3 regions of the Streptomyces sp. NPDC006372 genome follow, and region 3 is predicted to be linked to each of the others. Evidence: riboswitches for the same ligand, from Rfam matches in the RefSeq annotation. Region 3 holds a riboswitch; each other region holds the start of a gene.
What was found. Region 3 has a riboswitch for cyclic di-AMP ahead of ABZ016_RS05095 (NlpC/P60 family protein). Riboswitches for the same ligand answer to the same signal wherever they lie in the genome.

Region 1 (6,555 bases), on a different contig from region 3:
GCCGGTCGATCGCGTCCTCCAGGAGCAGCGAGGCGGCGATGTACGCGCGCCAGGCGCGTTGCTCCTCGGGGGTGAGCCAGCGATTCGTCATGCCACCAGTGTAGGTTTGTTTCAAACTTGAACCAAGCCCGTCCCGTCAGTCCGCCGTCCCAACGAGCCGGGAGCGTCGATGCCCCACCCGTACGTCCTGCTGTCCGCCGCCGTCTCCCTCGACGGCTACCTGGACGACACCGGCCCCGAACGCCTGCTCCTGTCCAGCCCGGCCGACTTCGACCGGGTCGACGAGGTCCGGGCCTCCGTCGACGCCATCCTGGTCGGCGCGGGAACCATCCGTGCCGACAACCCCCGTCTGCTGGTCAACTCACCCGTGCGGCGCGCCGCCCGCACAGCGGCCGGCCTGCCGGAATACCCCTTGAAGGTCACCGTCAGCGGCACCGGCGACCTCGACCCGGCGGCACGGTTCTGGCACACCGGCGGCGAGAAGGTCCTCTACACCACCGACGAGGGCGCCGAACGCGCCCGTGCCCTCGGCCTCGCCGCCGACGTCGTCCCCCTCGGCGCCGGCCTCGACTGGCGGCGGCTCCTCACCCACCTGCACGACGAACGAGGGGTGCGCCGGCTCATGGTCGAGGGCGGCGGCCTGATCCACACCCAGCTGCTCACCCAGGGCCTCGCCGACGAACTCCAACTGGTCCTCGCCCCGCTCTTCGTGGGCGACCCCGCCGCCCCCCGCCTCTTCGGGCCGGGCGGCTACCAGTCCGGCCGGCTCCGGCTGCTGGAGACCCGGCGGATCGAGGACGTGGTCCTCATGCGCTACGAGCCGACCGAGCCGGGCACCGGGTCCCTCCCCACCGCCGCCGACCGCCGCTGGCTCGCCCTCGCCTGCGAACTGGCCGCACAGTGTCCACCGTCGGACACGGCGTTCAGTGTCGGCGCGGTGGTGGTCGCGGCCGACGGTACGGAACTGGCCCGGGGCCACTCCCGTGAGGGCGGCGACCCGGTCGTGCACGCGGAGGAGGCGGCCCTGGCGAAGACCGACCCGGCCGACCCGAGGCTCGCCGGCGCGACGGTCTACAGCAGCCTGGAACCCTGCGCCCGCCGGGCCTCCCGGCCCGCGCCCTGTGCCCGGCTGATCCTCGACGCGGGCGTACGGCGGGTCGTCACGGCCTGGCGCGAGCCGGACACTTTCGTGGCGGGGGCCGACGGCAGCGGCGTCCTGGCGGACGGGGGAGCGGAGGTCGTCGTCCTTGCTGAGTACGAGGGACCGGCGAAGGCTCCGAACCGCCACCTGCTGAGCTGAACCGGTGGGTGTGTGCGAGCTGTCCCGCTGATGGCGTACACTGGTGACACAACGACGCGGGGTGGAGCAGCTCGGTAGCTCGCTGGGCTCATAACCCAGAGGTCGCAGGTTCAAATCCTGTCCCCGCTACTGAAGGCCGAGGGCCGGAATCCGAAAGGGTTCCGGCCCTCGGTTCATGTCGGGCCCTCATCCTCACGGACAGTGAGTGAATCGCCCCGCTCCGCAGTACAACTGACGCTCCGTCAAAACCCGTGAGTCACTTGCGGAGCGGTCAACTCGCCCGATTTAAGCCGGTCATGCCAGGTAAGTCCGCGCGAAAAAGGTTAATGATCAAGCGGAATCGCTGGAATACCCACCGCGCCTCCATTAACGTTCGATAACGCAGCGCGGTCGTCCCAGCCGTCACAGAAGGCGGCTCCGTGCGCACGCGCCGAATCCCGAAAGGGAACCGGGGAACCACCACTTGGGGTGAATCGGGCGGATGCCGCCGTGGAAGCACGGTCGGTATACGCGCGTAGGAGACCTTCCTGCTCCGAACCCGTCAGCTAACCCGGTAGGCGAGAAGGAAGGAAAGGAGTACGCCCACGTGGCGTCCAACCGGCCTGCCCCCGCGGCCCCGTCCCCGCGCGACCAGCACGACACCGAGACCTTCGGCTTCGGCGGTCACCGCACCGACGAGGGCCCGTTCCAGGAATGGAACCCCACCGCGGAGTCCATCCGTCCCGTCCGTGGCCGGCATCGCGTCACCAAGCAGCGCGGCGGAGGGCTCGCCCGCAGCTCCACCGTCCTGGGCGTCGGCGTCATAGCCGCCGTGGGCGCGGGCGGCATCGCCAGCGCCCAGACCGGCAAGCCGCCGGTGTCGATCTCCGTGCCGGACCTGCCCTCGGTGGGTTCCCTCATCTCGGACGACGACACCCCCGAAGGCTCCTCCACCCCGCTCAGCGACCTCGCCACGGCGTCCGCCGACACCGACCAGGGCGGCTCCGGCGCGGGCGAGGCGCTGCGCGCCCGGATCATGGCCCAGGTCGAGCGCCAGCAGGAGCAGATCGAGACCAAGGCCGCACAGGACGCCGCGAAGGCCGCCGAGAAGGCGGCCGCGGAAGCCGCCGCCAAGGCGGAGCAGGAAGCCAAGGCCAAGGCCGCCGAAGCCAAGAAGAAGGCGGAGGAGGAGGCCCGGAAGAAGGCCGAGGCCGAGCGGCTCGCCGCCCTCGCCAAGCAGTTCACGCTGCCGACCTCCTCGTACACCCTCACCTCCACCTTCGGCCAGGCCGGCGCCTACTGGTCCTCCGGCTACCACACGGGCCTGGACTTCGCCGCGCCCACGGGTACCCCGATCAAGGCGGTGCACAGCGGCACCATCACCGAGGCCGGCTGGAACGGCTCCTACGGCTACAAGACGGTCCTGACCCTCGATGACGGCACGGAGATCTGGTACGCCCACCAGTCGTCCATCGGCGTCAGCGTCGGGCAGAAGGTCAGCACGGGCGACGTCATCGGCCGCGTGGGCGCCACCGGCAACGTCACCGGCGCGCACCTGCACCTCGAGGTCCACTCCGGTGGTTCGTCGAGCGGCATCGACCCGATGGCGTGGCTGCGGGGCAAGGGCCTCACTCCCTGAGCCTCGCTCCTGGAGTCTCCTGAGCCTCACCTTCCGGGCGGTGCACGCCAGTTGAAGCACCGGCGGTCCTGACGACGACCCCCCGACGTCCGGACCGCCGGTTCTCGTTTACAAGACTTTTGCGTCCACGGCGGAATGAGCCACTCCGTCACGGCCGTTGACGTGGAGCATGACTTCTCTTCGCAAGCTCGGCTCCTCCGACCTCGAGGTCTTCCCGCTCGCCCTCGGCGGCAACGTCTTCGGCTGGACCGCCGACGAGGACCGGTCCTTCGCCGTCCTCGACGCCTATACCGCCGCCGGCGGCAACTTCGTCGACAGCGCCGACGTCTACTCGGCGTGGGTCGACGGCAACCAGGGCGGCGAGTCCGAGACCATACTCGGCAAGTGGCTCGAGGCGCGCGGCAACCGCTCCGACGTGGTCGTCGCCACGAAGGTCAGCCAGCACCCCGAGTTCCAGGGCCTGTCCGCAGCCAACATCAAGGCCGCCGCCGACGCCTCCCTGCGGCGCCTGCGCACCGACTACATCGACCTCTACTACACCCACTTCGACCAGCCCGACGTGCCGGTCGAGGAGATCATCGGCGCGCTCGACGAACTCGTGAAGGTCGGCAAGGTGCGGCACATCGCCGCCTCCAACATCTCCGCCGAGCGGCTGCGGGCGTCCCTGGAGTTCTCCGACCGCGAGGGCCTCGCCCGGTACGTGGCTCTCCAGCCGCACTACAACCTGGTCTCCCGCGACACCTACGAGGGTGAGCTCCAGGACCTCGCCGAGCAGGCCGGTCTCGCGGCCGTCCCCTACTACGCGCTCGCGTCCGGCTTCCTCACGGGCAAGTACCGGCCCGGCACGACGGTCGAGAGCGCGCGGGCGGGCGGTGCCGCCAAGCACCTGGAGACCGAGCGGGGCCGGCGTGTCCTCGACGCCCTCGACGAGATCGCCGCGGCCCATGACGCCCCCGTCGCCACGGTCGCCCTGGCCTGGCTCGCCGCCCAGCCCACGGTGGCGGCGCCGATCGCCTCCGCGCGGACGGTGGAGCAGCTGCCCGCGCTGGTGGGCGTCGGGGAGCTGACCCTGACGGAGGGGGAGGTGCGGCGGCTCACCGAGGCTTCCGCCTGAGACCCGAACCCCGGGCCGTACTCCGCGTCCTGCCGGCTACGACCGGTACGGGTTGTACGCGGGGTACGGCATCGGGTGGCCGTACCCGTACGCCCCGTGCACCGGCCAGGGCGGTGCCGTCACCGGGACCGGAGGGGCCGTGATCCGTGCCGCGTGGTCCAGCGCGGGGCGGGCGGCCTCCCGGCGCCGCCACAGCTCGTCGAGCAGTTCCCGTTCCCGGACGGCGAAGTCGCCGCCGGCGCGGCCCCGGCGGCCCCGGTGCCGCAGGAACGCCAGGGACGTCGCGTATCCCTCGTACTGGGCCACCGACCGTGCCGCCGCCTTCCCCGCGTGGCGGCGGGCGTACTGGCGGGCGATCCGCCGGGCCCGCATCGAGCCGAGCGCGTACGGCTCCGCCGGGGTCAGCCACCCGGCCACGGCGTACGCGGGCAGTTCCGTCTGTACGGTCCGCAGCTCCCGCTGCCGTGTCCAGACCACCAGCCACGTCAGCAGCCCGAAGATGGGCACCATGAACGCCGCGTACACCGCGAAGAACCCGTACTCACCGAACGCGGACGAGCCGTTCCACATCGCGTGCATGCCCATCGCGAGCAGCAGCCCGGAGAGCGGGAAGGCGATCCGGCGGATGTGCTGGCCGTCCGCCGCGAGCGCGGCGATGCCGAAGCCGATGCCGGTCAGGACGGTGAAGAGCGGGTGCGCGAACGGCGACATGATGATGCGCACGAAGAAGGTCGCCGCCGTGACGGAAGCGATGCCGCTGTGGCCGGTGAGCTGGTCGGTGCCGAAGGCCATGCCCAGGTAGAGGATGTTCTCCGTGAACGCGAAGCCGGTCGCGGTGACACCGGCCACCACGACCCCGTCGACGATCCCGGTGAAGTCGCGGCGCCGGAAGAGGAAGACCAGCAGGACGGCCGCCGCCTTGGCCGTCTCCTCCACCACCGGCGCTATCACGGTCGCTCCGAGGGTGTCGGCGCTGGAGGGATCCGCGGTCGCCGTCGCTATCCATCTGGTCGCGAAGCTGTTGGCGACGATCGCTATCAGCGCCGCCGCGCAGGCGCCCCAGGCGAAACAGAACAGCAGGTTCCGCCAAGGGCCCGGTTCGACCCGGTCCAGCCACCGGAACGTGGCGATGAGCAGCGGGACCGGGAGGGTGGCCAGTCCGAGCCCCACCAGGAAGCCTTCCGTGCCCGTCTCCTCGCGGACCAGGGCGAGGATCACCAGGCCGGAGATCGCGAGGAGCGTCGTCAGGGCGCCGTAGCGCACCCAGGTGCGCTGCCACCAGTGGGCGTGCCGCAGGGGGCCGCCGGGGTGCGACGGGAACGGGGGGCTGGTGGCCACGGCTTCGACCCTAACGACGGATGGGCGCTGTCCGCAGGCGGGAGATGCGGTGCGGGTGCGGTCAGGCGCCGGCGGGGGGTTGCTCCACGTGCTGTACGCGACGGAAGAGGAGGTCGTTCACGACATGTCCCTTGTCCAGTCCCTGGCCCTCGAAACGGGTCAGGGGGCGGAAGTCGGGACGCGGCGCGAAACCTCCGTCCGCCTGCGTGTTCTCGAAGTCGGGGTGTGCCGTGAGTACCTCGAGCATCTGTTCGGCGTACGGTTCCCAGTCGGTCGCGCAGTGCATGATCCCGCCGGGCCTGATGCGGCTTGCGGCGAGGCTCAGGAAGTCGGGCTGGATGAGCCTGCGCTTGTGGTGCCGCTTCTTGGGCCACGGGTCGGGGAAGAAGACGCGGAGGCCGTCGAGGGAGTCCGGGGCGAGCATCTCGCGGAGCAGGATGATCGCGTCGCCGTTGCCGACCCGGATGTTGGACAGGCCGTCCCGGTCGGCGAGATTGAGCAGGTTGCCCTGGCCGGGGGTGTGGACGTCGACGGCGAGGATGTCGGTGCCGGGGTCGGCGGCGGCCATCCGGGCGGTGGCCTCGCCCATGCCGAAGCCGATCTCCAGGACGACGGGGTTGTCGTTGCCGAACAGTTCGGCGAGGTCGAGGGTCCGGCTGCCGTCGATGTCGAGGCCCCACTTGGGCCACAGCCGCTGGAGCGCGTCGGCCTGCCCGGCGGTCACCCGACTCCGCCGCGGCTGAAAACTCCGGATCCGCCGCTCGAAGTGCGACCCGGCGGGGTCGGCCTTCGGCCCATCGGGAAAACGCGGCTCTCCCTTGACCCGGGTATGCCGAACGGACACACCGGGCACGTGCTGCGGGTGCTCACCGCCGGGGGTGGACGGAAAACTTTCGGGGGTATTAACGGAGTCAGACACAGTGCCCCCGATTTTACGGTGATGCACCTGGCTGCGGGCAGTCGTGCCGCTGGGGCGATGGGGGTCCCCCCTGCTCGAGCGAAGCCGAGAGCTTGGGGGAGGGTGGGCGCAGGCGGTACCCCGCAGCGCCGGGCTGCGCAACCCCCCGCGCCCAGCAACAACCCCGAGCACCCCACGCCTCACAGCACCCCCAACGCCCGCCGAGCCACCTCCCTGCCGATCGGCAAAGAAGCCGTAGCCGCAGGAGACGGCGCATTGAGCACATG
Region 2 (6,555 bases), 220 kb from region 3:
AGGATCGCGCCCTGCGCGTCCGAGACGCCGAGTCCGATCGCCCGGCCCTGACCCCACCGGCCGCGCTCGTAGGGCAGGAAGCCGGCCGGCTCCGGCCCGTCGTACACCACCGCGATCCGTGCCTGCGGCCGCACCCGGCCCACGGCTTCGGTGAACTCCGGTTCCATGAACGGGTTGCGCGGTGCTTCCGCCGCGGCGCGCAGCGCTCGCCAGCGCTCCCTCTCCGCCTCGCGAAGCTCCCCGGCCCCGGCCACACGAATGCGCCCACTGCTCAACCCGACCCCCCGATCAAGTCCCCCCTGGACACTTGGAAGGTACCGCTCGGGACGGCCTCACGGGTAGGTAGCGGACCATGTTGTTGCCAACTGGTGCAGAGGGGCCCTCAATCGGGCAATCGGTGTCCACCGTGCGATGAAACGAACGGGCGCGCTGTCCGTATTCTCTGATCATGGCCGCACCCCTCGCATATTCACTCATCGCCACCGACCTGGACGGGACGCTGCTGCGCGGCGACGACACCTTCTCCGACCGGTCTCTCGCCGTACTCGCGCGGGTGGCGGACGCCGGCGCCCAGCACCTCGTGGTGACGGGCCGGCCGGCCCCGAGAGTGCGGCCGCTCCTCGACGACCTCGGCTGTACGGGGCTCGCGGTGTGCGGCCAGGGCGCGCAGGTGTACGACGCCGGCGCGGACCGGCTGCTGTGGTCCATCACGCTGGACCGTGAACTGGCGGAGACCGCCCTCGGCAAGATCGAGGCCGAGGTGGGGGAGGTGTACGCCGCGGTCGACCAGGACGGGGTCGACGGGCTCACGCTCATCGAGCCGGGCTATCTCATGCCGCACCCGACCCTGCCCGCCGTACGGGTCGAGCGACGGGACGACCTGTGGTGCGAGCCCATCAGCAAGGTGCTGTTGCGGCACCCCGGTCTGACGGACGACGAGCTGGCGGCGACGGCCCGCTCGGTGGTCGGCTCACTGGCGACGGTGACAATGTCGGGGCCCGGCACGGTCGAACTCCAGCCGTGCGGCATCACCAAGGCGACGGGCCTGGCGCTGGCCGCCGAGCACCTGGGGCTGCGGCCGGCGGACACCATCGCCTTCGGTGACATGCCCAATGACATCCCGATGTTCGACTGGGCCGCCCACGGCGTCGCCATGGCCAACGCCCATCCCGAACTCAAGGCCGTGGCCGACGAGGTCACGCTGTCGAACGAGGACGACGGCATCGCCGTCGTCCTCGAGCGACTGCTGGGCGGGGTGGATCAGTACGGGCCGTTGACGTTGTCGATCGAGCCGTAGCGGGCCGCCGCGTAGTTGCAGGCCGCCGTGATGTTGGCGACCGGGTCGTACGGGTCGAAGGAGGTACCGGGCACGTGGTAGGCGGCGAACGTCGGGTCGATCACCTGGAGCAGGCCCTTGGACGGGGTGCCCGCGGCGGCGTTCGAGTCCCAGTTGTTGATCGCCTGGGGGTTGCCGGACGACTCACGCATGATGTTGCGGTAGATGCCGTCGTACGACCCCGGGATCCCCTTCTGCGCCATGATGTCCAGCGACTCGCGGATCCACCCGTCGAGGTTGTTCGCGTAGGTCTTCGCGGCGGCGGGGGCGGCCTGGGCGACGCCCGTGGCGGGCTTCGCGGCCGGCTTGGCGGGGGCGGACGACTTGGTCGCCTGCTTCGGGGCGGCGTCCGCCTTGGCGGTCTTCACCTTCAGCTTCAGACCCGGGTGGATCAGCTTCGGGTTGTCGCCGACGGCGGCGCGGTTGTCCTTGTAGAGCTGCTTCCAGCCGCCCGACACGTCGTACTTGTCCGCGATGCGGTAGAGCGTGTCGCCCTTGACCACGGTGTACGCGAGGGACTTGGCGGGCTGGGCCGCCTGGTGCACGGACTGTGCGACGACGGGAGCGCTCTGGGGCTCGGCGGCGCTCGCGTGCGTCGCGCCGAGGAGCGGAAGGGTGAGTGCCGCTCCGCCGGTTCCGACGGCTACGACGCCTCGGGTGAGCGGGCTGGTTCTGCTGCGACGGTGCATGCCTCGTCCGGCCATGGCGATGTTCCTCTCCGGCGCCTGCGAGGTGAGCTGTCGGGTTCGGGCCGGGAGGTGTCCGGCCGCGTACGGCGCTGTGCTGCCGTACGCGGCTTCACCCCGAGCCGGTCCGCTGTGCGGACCGGCGACTTACCTGGGTCCCCCGCTCCTGCCCTGCGTGAGTGAGTCGGTGTGTGTGGGGTGTCCGGGCGGCGGCAGGATTCGGCGGTCCGCCGGACAAGCCGGGAACGTATGCGAGAGCACATGTCGGGAACAAGCACCGGAGTCACATTCCGAGCCGGTTGACCTTGGTCTGAGTGGTTTGGCCCGCTTGATCCTTTGCGGGAGCCAAGGCTCAACTGGCTTTCGGTGGAAGGGGGTACGGGCCGGTGCCGGAGCGAGGGGGCAAAAGGGGCGACGTGACCGAACTCACTGATCACGAGCCTGTGCGGTACATATCAGCAAAGGGAATTAACTTACGCAACGCGGCAAATCGTTTATATCTCGCTACCTCCTGGTAAGTGGATAAATGTCTGTTCTTATGGACTGATCGAAAACATGGAGGTCGTGATCGGATACCACCCGGCCTGTAACCATGGGCGCTGGCGGTGATCGAAACGTGACCGGATACGCTGACTCGAGTGAGGGCAGCGACCTATCGACAATCCGCGTAATCACCGGCAGACACAGCAGACAGGAGACCCCTCGTGACCGACGTCGGGCCGTTCGGGCTGAGCGTGCGGGACCAGGCTCTGGAAGCCGATGTCCAGGCCGGGTTGGCGGCTGTCGAGGAAGGCTTGTTCGAGGCCACCAAGAGTGAGGTGCCCTTCATCACGGAGGCCGCCCAGCACCTGGTGCGGGCCGGCGGCAAGCGGTTCCGTCCGCTGCTCGTGATGCTCTCCGCCCAGTTCGGTGACCGGTACGCGCCCGGGATCGTGCCGTCCGCCGTCGTCGTGGAGCTGACCCACCTGGCCACGCTGTACCACGACGACGTGATGGACGAGGCCGCCGTGCGCCGCGGGGTGGCGAGCGCGAACACCCGCTGGGGCAACTCCGTCGCGGTCCTCACCGGCGACTTCCTCTTCGCCCGCGCCTCGCACATCCTGGCCGACCTCGGCCCCGAGGCGGTCCGTGTGCAGGCCGAGGCGTTCGAACGGCTGGTGACCGGGCAGATCCTGGAGACGGCCGGACCGCAGGACGGCCGGGACCCCGTCGAGCACTACCTGGACGTGCTGGGCGGCAAGACCGGCTCGCTGGTGGCGGTGTCGTGCCGGTTCGGCGCGATGATGTCCGGCGCCGACGAGACGGTCGTGGACGTGCTGACCCAGTACGGCGAGCGGCTCGGCGTCGCCTTCCAGCTCGCTGACGACGTCCTGGACATCGCCTCCGACTCCCACGAGTCCGGCAAGACCCCGGGCACCGACCTGCGCGAGGGCATCCCCACGCTGCCGGTGCTGCGGCTGCGCGAGCGCGCGGCCCGGCTCGGGCTCGCGGACGACATCGCCCTGTGCGAGCTGCTGGACTCCGACCTCACCGACGACGCCCGGCACGCCGAGGCCCTGCGCCTGCTGCGCGCCCACCCGGCGCTGGAACAGGCCCGCCGGGACACCGTCCGCTACGCCCAGGACGCCCGCTCGGCCCTGGCACCCCTGCCGGAGTGCGCCGCGAAGGCGGCTCTCGTGGAGCTGAGCGACGCCGTGGTGCACCGCGCCGGCTAGCGCGGCACCGGTCCGGTTCATCCCCCGCCCCCTACGGGTCGGGGGAGACACCGCCCCTCCGTGTCATACCCCAGCAGTACGTGGAGTTGAGCCCGCGGTCTGACGTATCTCCCCGGCCGATTTGGTCAGATGGAGACCACCGAAGAACACCACTCCTCACCTGTTCGGGTGAGAATGGCGGCTCAGGGACGAGTGCGTGGACGACACGGACAGCCGCCGCCGACCACGGAGGTAGGGCACACATGGCACCGTACGCATCCGACGAGAACACGACCGCCGGGGAGGTCGACGAGCAGCGCTCCCGGCGGAGCAAAGCCGCGCGGTACGTCGTCCCGGTCACGGTGATGGGGGTGGCGGCCGCGACGATCGGCCTGGTCCCCGCACTCGCCGACTCGGGCGACCCCGACCTCCCGAAGATCACGGCACAGCAGCTCATCGAGAAGATCGCCAAGTCGGACGTGCAGCAGCTGTCCGGCACGGTGAAGATCAGCACGGATCTCGGACTGCCGGACCTCGGCGGGCTGGAGAGCAGCCTGATGTCCGGTGCGGCGAGCCCGGGCGAGGGCGGTTCCTCCGCCGACCCGACGTCCAAGCTCACCGAACTGGCCTCCGGCACGCACACCCTGCGCGTCGCTGTCGACGGCCCGGAGAAGCAGAAGCTGTCGCTGCTGGAGAACGCCGCCGAGTACAGCGTCGTCCACAACGGCAAGGACCTCTGGGGCTACGACAGCAAGTCGAACGAGGTCTACCACGGCACCGCCTCGGACAGCCCGAAGCACGAGAAGGAGCAGCCGCCGGCCACGCCGAAGGACTTCGCCGAGGAGGCCCTGAAGGCCGTCGACGACACGACCTCCGTGACCGTGGACGGCACCGCCCAGGTCGCCGGCCGGGACGCCTACAAGCTGCTCATCAAGCCGAAGCAGTCCGGCTCCACGGTCGGCGCGGTCACCGTCGCGGTGGACGCGAAGACGGGTACGCCGCTGAAGTTCACACTGACCCCGGCCAGTGGGGGCGCCGCCGTCGTCGACGCGGGCTTCACCAAGGTGAGTTTCGACCGGCCGGCCGCGTCGACCTTCGACTTCACCCCGCCGAAGGGTGCGAAGGTCACCGAGGAGAAGGACTCCGACAAGGGTGGGGCGCGCAAGCACGCCGAGCGCGCCCCGAAGTCCCTGAAGTCCCCGAAGTCCCCGGAGGACCTGGGCAAGGGCTTCGGCGGTGCCGAGGGCATGAAGACCATCGGCGAGGGCTGGAACGCCATAGCCACCTTCGACACCGGCGGCGAGGGTGTGCCCTCCGGTGAGGCGGGCGGCGACCTCGGCGGCTTCGTGAACTCGCTCGGCGACAAGGTCACCGGCAAGTTCGGCTCGGGCACGGTCTTCTCCACCCGCCTGGTCAACGCCCTGATGACGGACGACGGCAAGGTCTACGTCGGCATGGTCACCAAGGACGCCCTCGTGAAGGCGGCCGACGCCGGCAAGTAGGTCCCGTACGTCACGGGACACCGAGAGAACGAGGAAGCCGATGGCCGAACAGCCCGCCGCGGAGCCGGAGGAGAGCGGCGCGAATGTCCTGGGTGGGGAGACCGTCATCGCCACACGGGGGCTCACCAAGCGCTATCGCGGCGGGCAGCTCGCCGTCGACGGGCTCGATCTGACCGTCCCGGCGGGCAGCGTCTTCGGCTTCCTCGGGCCCAACGGCTCCGGCAAGACCACCACCATCCGCATGCTGATGGGCCTCATCGAGCCCACCTCCGGCGCGGCACGGGTGCTCGGGCAGCCCATGCCCCGGGCCACCCGCGCCGTGCTGCCGCACGTCGGCGCCCTCATCGAGGGCCCGTCCCTCTACGGCTTCCTCTCCGGCCGCGACAACCTGATCCGGTACGACTCCGCCGACCCGGCCGCCGACCCGCGCACCCGGCGTGCCCGGGTGGCCGCGGCCCTGGACCGGGTGGGCCTGACGGCCGCCGCGGGCAAGAAGGCCAAGGCCTACTCGCTGGGCATGAAGCAGCGCCTGGGCCTCGCGGCCGCACTGCTCCGGCCGCGCCGGCTGCTCGTGCTCGACGAGCCGACCAACGGCCTCGACCCGCAGGGCATGCGCGAGATCCGCACCCTCGTACGGGAGCTGGCCTCGGACGGCACGACCGTCTTCCTCTCCTCCCATCTGCTGGACGAGATCGAGCAGGTCTGCACGCACGCGGCCGTGATGGCACAGGGCCGCCTGATCACCCAGGGCCCGGTCGCCGAGCTGGCCGCCGGGGCACGCGGCCGGCTGGTGGTGACCACCCCGGATCCGGCGGAGGCGGCCCGCGTCCTCAAGGAGCAGGGCGTCGGCGACCTGGTCGTGACCGACGACCGCGTGACCGGCGAACCACCGGACCGCGACCTCGCCGACGTGAACACCGCGCTGGTCACCGCGGGAGTCCGGGTACGCGGCTTCACGGTCGAACGGGCCTCGCTGGAGGACGCGTTCGTGGCGCTGACGGGGGAGGGATTCGATGTCGCGGGCTGAAGTCGCCGAGAGCGCACGCCCGGTGAGTCCGCTGTGGACCTTCGGGCTGCTGCGCAACGAGCTCACCACCACCTTCCGCCGCTGGCGCACCCTCGCCCTGCTGGCCGTGCTGGCGGGAGTGCCCGTCCTGGTCGGCATCGCCGTCAAGATCGAGACGGGCGACGGTTCGTCACCCGGCGGTGGGGGAGGCGGCGGAGGGCCGGCCTTCATCTCCCAGATCACCAACAACGGCCTGTTCCTCGTCTTCACCGCCCTGGCCGCCACCCTCCCGTTCTTCCTGCCGATGGCGATCGGTGTCGTCGCGGGCGAC
Region 3 (6,555 bases):
GCACCCAGTGGAACAGCGCGTACGGCAACATGCTGATCCTGACCGCGAAGGACGGCACGGAGACGTGGTACTGCCACCTCTCCACCTACACGGTCCCCTCCGGTACGTCCGTGAAGGCCGGCGATCCGATCGCGCGCTCCGGCAACTCCGGCAACTCGACCGGCCCTCATCTGCACTTCGAGGTGCGCCCGGCCGGCGGCTCACCGATCGACCCGCTCCCGTGGCTGCGCAGCCACGGCGTCGACCCGACGTAACGTCTCAGCAGCCCCCGCCGCGTGTGCGAGCGGGGGCCGGCATCCGACCGGGCTAGAGCTTCTCCACCGGCGCGTACCGCAGCAGCAGCCGTTTCGGCTTGGTGTCCCCGAAGTCGATCGTCGCCTCGGCGTTCGCGCCCGTGCCCTTGACCGCGACGACGGTTCCGAGCCCGAACTGGTCATGTGTGACGCGGTCGCCCACCGCCAGCGCCACGACCGGCTTCTCGGAGGTCCGGCGAGTGGCGAAACCGGAGGCGCCCGAGGCCGACGAACGCGAGCGGGACGACGACAGCGAGGCCGCCACCGCCGAGACCGGCCCGGAGGACGCGGGCGCGGTCGCTCCGGTCCGCTTCCACTCCATGTGGGCCGGCGGGATCTCCTCCAGGAACCGGGAGGGCGGGTTGTACGACGGCTGGCCCCAGGCGCTGCGCATCGTCGACCGCGTCAGGTACAGCCGTTCCCGGGCACGGGTGATGCCGACGTAGGCCAGGCGGCGCTCCTCCTCCAGCTCCTTGGTCTGGCCGAGGGCGCGCATGTGCGGGAAGACGCCGTCCTCCATGCCGGTGAGGAAGACGACCGGGAACTCCAGGCCCTTGGCGGTGTGCAGGGTCATCAGCGTGATGACGCCGTCGCCGTCCTCCTCGTCGGGGATCTGGTCGGAGTCGGCGACCAGCGCGACCTGCTCGAGGAAGTCCGAAAGGGAGGGCTGTTCGTCCTCGCCGCGCTCCTGCTCGAACTCCATGGCGACGGCGGCGAGCTCCTGGAGGTTCTCGATCCGGGTCTCGTCCTGCGGGTCGGTGGAGGCCTGCAACTCGGCGAGGTACCCGGTGCGCTCCAGCACGGCCTCCAGCACGGTGGCCGGTCCGGCGCCGGACTCGACGATCGTGCGGAGGTCCTCCATCAGCGCGTTGAACCGCCTGACCGCGTTGGTGGAGCGCGCGGCCATGCCGTACGCCTCGTCGACGCGCTTCAGGGCCTGCGGGAAGCTGATCCTCTCGCGCTGGGAGAGGGCGTCGATCATCGCCTCTGCACGGTCGCCGATGCCCCGCTTGGGGACGTTGAGGATCCGGCGCAGCGGCACCGAGTCCTCCGGGTTGGCCAGCACGCGCAGGTAGGCCAGGACGTCCCGGACCTCCTTGCGTTCGTAGAAGCGGACACCGCCGACGACCTTGTAGGGCAGTCCGACGCGGATGAAGATCTCTTCGAAGACACGGGACTGGGCGTTGGTGCGGTAGAAGACGGCGACGTCGCCCGCCTTCGCCTCGCCCGCGTCGGTCAGACGGTCTATCTCTTCGGCGACGAACTGCGCCTCGTCGTGCTCGGTGTCGGCGACGTACCCGGTGATCTGCGCACCGGTGCCCGCGTTGGTCCACAGGTTCTTGGGGCGGCGGGACTCGTTGCGCTCGATGACCGCGTTGGCGGCGCTCAGGATGGTCTGCGTGGAGCGGTAGTTCTGCTCGAGCAGGATCGTCGTCGCGTCCGGGTAGTCCTCCTCGAACTGGAGGATGTTGCGGATCGTCGCCCCGCGGAAGGCGTAGATCGACTGGTCGGCGTCACCCACCACGCACAGCTCGGCGGGCGGTACGTCATCCGGTCCCGGCGGTACGTCGACGGGATGCTCGGAGGTGCCGACGAGTTCCCGGACGAGGGCGTACTGGGCGTGGTTGGTGTCCTGGTACTCGTCCACCAGCACGTGCCGGAAGCGGCGGCGGTAGTGCTCGGCGACGTCCGGGAAGGCGCGCAGCAGGTTGACCGTCGTCATGATCAGGTCGTCGAAGTCGAGGGCGTTGGCCTCGCGCAGTCGCGACTGGTACATGGCGTAGGCCTGGGCGAGGGTCTTCTCGAAGCCGTCGGTGGCCTGGGCGGCGAAGTCCTCCTCGTCGATCAGCTCGTTCTTCAGGTTGCTGATCTTGGCGCTGAACGACTTCGGCGGGAAGCGCTTGGGGTCGAGGTCCAGATCGCGGCAGACCAGGGCCATCAGACGCTTGGAGTCGGCGGCGTCGTAGATCGAGAAGGAGGACGTGAAACCGAGCTTCTTGCTCTCCCGGCGCAGGATGCGCACGCACGCGCTGTGGAAGGTCATCACCCACATCGCGTTCGCGCGCGGGCCCACGAGCTGCTCGACGCGCTCCTTCATCTCGCCCGCGGCCTTGTTGGTGAAGGTGATCGCGAGGATCTGGCCCGGGTGGACGTCCCGCTCGGCGAGCAGGTGGGCGATGCGGTGCGTGAGCACGCGGGTCTTGCCGGAGCCGGCACCGGCCACGATGAGCAGCGGGGAACCGGAGTGGACGACGGCGGCGCGCTGGTTGTCGTTCAGCCCCTCCAGGAGGGCGGCGGTGTCCACCACCGGGCGGGGGGCGCCGTCCCGGTAGTACGTGTCCCGGTCCGGCGGTACGTCGAACTTCCCGCCGAACAGATCGTCCGGAACCGGCTCCGGTACGTGATCGCCCTCGGGCGGCGGCGGGGGCTCGTCCGCGGGGCCCCGCTGGGCCTGGAGGTCCGCCAGGAAGCTGTCGTCAAAGAGGCTGCTCATCGCTCTCCGAGTCTAGGGCGCCCCACTGACAGCCCGCCGCCGCCCTGAGAACATCGCCGGAACGACCCGCCCGTCACCCTTCAGGACCGGGCGATCACGCCCCGCGACGATCGGCATAATTCCGGACGATTGACGATCAATCCTCACGAGTAGATCACTTTCAGCAACGCTCCGGGATAAGGTCACGAAAATGTATCGGGCATATCACCCATCAACCTTCACAAGGGCCACACGAGTTGGCTACCGTGCGGGCAGGCCGTACGACCCCCACCGGCGAACGTCGCCGGGCCGCGCGGCCTCCGCCGAGTCCGGCGCGCCGTAGCGGCAGCCGGAGCCGGGGACCCACCGAGACCTTGGGGTGAATCGGCCCGACCCCTTCGGGGATGGCCGTAGGGCAACCCTTCCGAACCACCCGCCCGAACCCGACAGCTAACCCGGTAGGCGGAGCACGGAAGGAGTCGCCTCCCTTGGCGTCGCACCGCAAGTCGCGTCCCTCTGGTACGCGCGTAGCAGGCATACGGACCCCCGCCCTCGCGACGGCGGCCCTCACCTCCGTGGCCCTGCTGTCCCAGTCGGCCAACGCCGCCCCCGAGGCCGACGACAAGCCGAGCCTCGAGGAAGTCGAGAAGAAGGTCGACGACCTGTACCGCCAGGCCGAGTCGGCGACCGAGAAGTACAACTCGGCCAAGGAGAAGACCACCAAACAGCGCAAGCGCGTCGACACCCTCCTCGACGACGTGGCACAGCGCACCCAGAAGCTCAACGAGGCCCGCGAGGAGCTCGGCTCCTTCGCCGCGGCCCAGTACCGCACCGGCGCCTCCGCCCCGGACACGGCGACGTTCCTGCTGGCGGACACCCCGCAGGACTACTTCGACCAGACCCAGCTGATGGACCGGATGACCGGCCGTCAGAAGGTGGCGGTCGACGACTTCGTCACCCAGCAGTCCGAGACGATGAAGAAGCGCAAGGAGGCCACCGAGAGCCTCGAGACGCTCACCGAGTCGCAGAGCGACCTGAAGACGGCCAAGTCCACCGTCCAGCGGAAGCTGGCCGACGCCCGCGACCTGCTGTCGAAGCTGACGGCCGAGGAGAAGGCGCGGCTCGCGGCGATCGAGAAGAAGAAGCAGGAAGAGGCCGCACGCAAGGCCGAAGAGCTGGCCCGGCAGCAGGCGGCGCAGCAGAAGGCGCGGGAGGAGGCCGCCGCCCAGCAGCAGGAGAGCGGTACCTCGTCGTCCTCGGACTCGTCCTCCTCCTCGGCCCCCGCCGACTCCTCGTACGCCACCAAGGCCGACAAGGCGCTCGCCTTCGCCCGCGCCCAGATCGGCAAGCCGTACGTGTGGGGAGCCGTCGGCCCCGGCTCCTACGACTGCTCCGGCCTCACCCAGGCCGTGTGGAAGGCCGCGGGTGTCACCCTGCCGCGCACGACCTACGACCAGGTCAACGCCGGCACCACGGTCCCCGTCTCCCAGGCGCTCCCCGGTGACCTGGTCTTCTTCTACGACGACGTCACCCACGTCGGCATCTACATCGGCAACGGCATGATGATCCACGCCCCGAAGCCCGGCGCCTACGTGCGCGAGGAGTCGATCTACTACGACGGCGCGTCGGCGATCCACAGCGTGGTGCGGCCGGCCTGAGGGTCCGGCCCGAAAGACCCCAGAGACCCCAGAGGCCCCGGAGGTCCCGGAGGTCCCGGAGGTCCCGGAGGTCCCGGCCCGAGAGGTCTCCCACGTTTTTGAGGGGCACGCGCGCGTGCCCCTCTCGTAACGTGCGCGTCGCTGCCTAGCATCGGCGCTATGTCCGGTCCCTCCCCCTTCGCCACCCTGTGGGCGATGTACGCGCTGGCGACCGGCACGTTGTCGGTCGGTCTCGACTCGGCGGGGTACGAGGTCCTCTCCCGTATCACCCTCCTCCTGGCCTGCGGGGCCTGGCTGGTGTCGGTCGCGGATGTCCTCCGGCGGACGACCTGGCGGACGGAGACGCCTGTCGCGGTCACGGTCCTGGCGTCGACCGCCCTCCTCGGCACCGGTTTCTCCGCGGCCGGCCGGGAGGCGCTCGCCGAGGCGCTGCTGGCGGTCTCCGCCGTGCTCTGGGCCGCGCTGCTCGTCGTAGAGGACAAGGAGCGGGGCGGAACCGCGTTCCTGCGCTGTGTGGTCACCCAGGGGCTCGCCGTGCTCGCCGCCACGCTCGCCGCGGCCGCGTCGGCGGCCTGGCTCGCTCAGGCGGCCCTGGTGGTCTTCTGGCTAGGGCTGCTGCTGTGCGGCCTCGCTCTGCCCCGTTCAGACCCGCGACAGGTGGCCAGGGGGGCCGGGGACCACTGGCTGGGCGGCGGCGCGCTCGCCGTCTCGGCCCTCGCCGGGGCGAAGCTCCTCAGCGCCGACAGCGCACGCCTGTATCTGTGGAACGACGAGAACCGGAGCGTCCTGCGCACGACCACCGTCACGCTGCTCGTGCTCGCACTGACCTGCTGTGTCGCCCTGGTCGTCGCCGAAGTCGTGTGGCCCCGGCACCGCTACGACGTGCGGCGCTGGGCGACCGTGTTCGGCGCGGCCGCGTCGGCGACGGCCACCCTCGCCGTCGCCGCCGCCCTCGACGTCACGTGGCTGGACGACCTGGGGGAGGCACTGTTGTGGATCGCGGTGGCGGCGTGGCTCGGGTGCGCCGCCTGGACGGTTGACTCGGCCCGGGCCGGCGACCGGCCCGGCGGGGTCAGGTCCAGAGCACGGCGATGAAGACGTTCGCCGCGGTCAGCGCCCCGACCAGGCCGAACAGGCCCTTGTCCACCTTCTCGTCGTCCCGTTTCACGTAGACCAGGCCGAGGATCACGATCAGCAGGGCCAGCTTCACGCCGATCTTCACGTTGTTCACGGACTGGTCGTCGGCCTGGTTGAGGCCGACCAGGATCACCCCGGTGACCAGCATCGTCAGCGCGCCGTGCAGCATCGCGGGGGCGTAGCGGGCGGTGCCCTCGCCCATCGCCTTCATCTGGGTGAGGAAACCGCCCAGGAGCGACGCGATGCCGATGATGTGGAGGCCGACGACGAGGTGGATGAGTATGTCCATGAGGCCGGAGCCTAATGAGGGGCCCAGGAGCCGCCCGACACCGGCCCGTCTCCTGCATATATGCGCCCCATAGCACCCGGCCGCCGTCCTTCGCCCGTGGTTTCGGCGCATCGGTCATCACGCTGAGTCAAGGCGGCGGCGCCGGGGTGAGATCGCGACCACATACGGTCACCGTCGGTCCTCTCGGGACACTTCCGCGCACCCGCCACCGGCCCACCGCGGCGAGGTTTAGCGTCCTCCTCCAGGTGACCGGCTCCCCACCGCCGCCCGGGCCAGGGGCGGCAGTCGGGCACCACCGCCGAGAAGGTCCGGCGGCGGTCCGCTTCCCCTGTGCGGGCCGTCGCCGGACGCGCAGGCCGCCCGTCCGCTCCCCCAGGCGGCCGCACGCACCCACCGGCGGTCGAGGAAAGGACGTGGCCTTCAGGTGGCAGCGCACCGCAAGCCCCGCCAGCGCTCGGCGAGCGGCAACACGGCCCGTACGGCCGCCACGATCGCCCTCGCCGGCGCGGCGACCGCGACGGGCTTCGACGGCACCGGACACGCCGAGCCACAGCTCACTCCCGGTCAGGTCAAGTCCCGGGTGGACGAGCTGTACCGGGAGGCGGAGGCCGCCACCGAGAAGTACAACGGCGCGCAGGAGAAGGCCGAGGCGGCCGGACAGCGGCTGAAGGACCTCCAGGACCGGGCGGCCCGCAAGGAGGACCG

Region 1: another riboswitch for cyclic di-AMP. It lies ahead of ABZ016_RS40570 (M23 family metallopeptidase); the one in region 3 lies ahead of ABZ016_RS05095 (NlpC/P60 family protein).
Region 2: another riboswitch for cyclic di-AMP. It lies ahead of ABZ016_RS06120 (LysM peptidoglycan-binding domain-containing protein); the one in region 3 lies ahead of ABZ016_RS05095 (NlpC/P60 family protein).

The regions. Positions count from the first base shown of each region.
Region 1 is NZ_JBEXQJ010000055.1:18,001-24,555, reverse strand. Features, by position in the region: gene ABZ016_RS40585 (MarR family transcriptional regulator) at 1-91, opposite strand, end outside; gene ABZ016_RS40580 (dihydrofolate reductase family protein) at 170-1,300, shown strand; tRNA gene ABZ016_RS40575 (tRNA-Met) at 1,356-1,429, shown strand; cyclic di-AMP (ydaO/yuaA leader) riboswitch at 1,719-1,875, shown strand; gene ABZ016_RS40570 (M23 family metallopeptidase) at 1,887-2,918, shown strand; gene ABZ016_RS40565 (aldo/keto reductase) at 3,088-4,032, shown strand; gene ABZ016_RS40560 (PrsW family intramembrane metalloprotease) at 4,069-5,370, opposite strand; gene trmB (tRNA (guanosine(46)-N7)-methyltransferase TrmB) at 5,432-6,289, opposite strand; gene lhgO (L-2-hydroxyglutarate oxidase) at 6,469-6,555, opposite strand, start outside.
Region 2 is NZ_JBEXQJ010000002.1:355,653-362,207, reverse strand. Features, by position in the region: gene ABZ016_RS06130 (GNAT family N-acetyltransferase) at 1-275, opposite strand, end outside; gene ABZ016_RS06125 (HAD family hydrolase) at 449-1,297, shown strand; gene ABZ016_RS06120 (LysM peptidoglycan-binding domain-containing protein) at 1,261-2,040, opposite strand; cyclic di-AMP (ydaO/yuaA leader) riboswitch at 2,044-2,222, opposite strand; gene ABZ016_RS06115 (polyprenyl synthetase family protein) at 2,727-3,737, shown strand; gene ABZ016_RS06110 (DUF2092 domain-containing protein) at 3,980-5,218, shown strand; gene ABZ016_RS06105 (ABC transporter ATP-binding protein) at 5,259-6,245, shown strand; gene ABZ016_RS06100 (ABC transporter permease) at 6,232-6,555, shown strand, end outside.
Region 3 is NZ_JBEXQJ010000002.1:135,143-141,697, forward strand. Features, by position in the region: gene ABZ016_RS05085 (M23 family metallopeptidase) at 1-254, shown strand, start outside; gene pcrA (DNA helicase PcrA) at 307-2,787, opposite strand; cyclic di-AMP (ydaO/yuaA leader) riboswitch at 3,092-3,246, shown strand; gene ABZ016_RS05095 (NlpC/P60 family protein) at 3,255-4,424, shown strand; gene ABZ016_RS05100 (tellurite resistance/C4-dicarboxylate transporter family protein) at 4,584-5,519, shown strand; gene ABZ016_RS05105 (hypothetical protein) at 5,497-5,850, opposite strand; gene ABZ016_RS05110 (NlpC/P60 family protein) at 6,275-6,555, shown strand, end outside.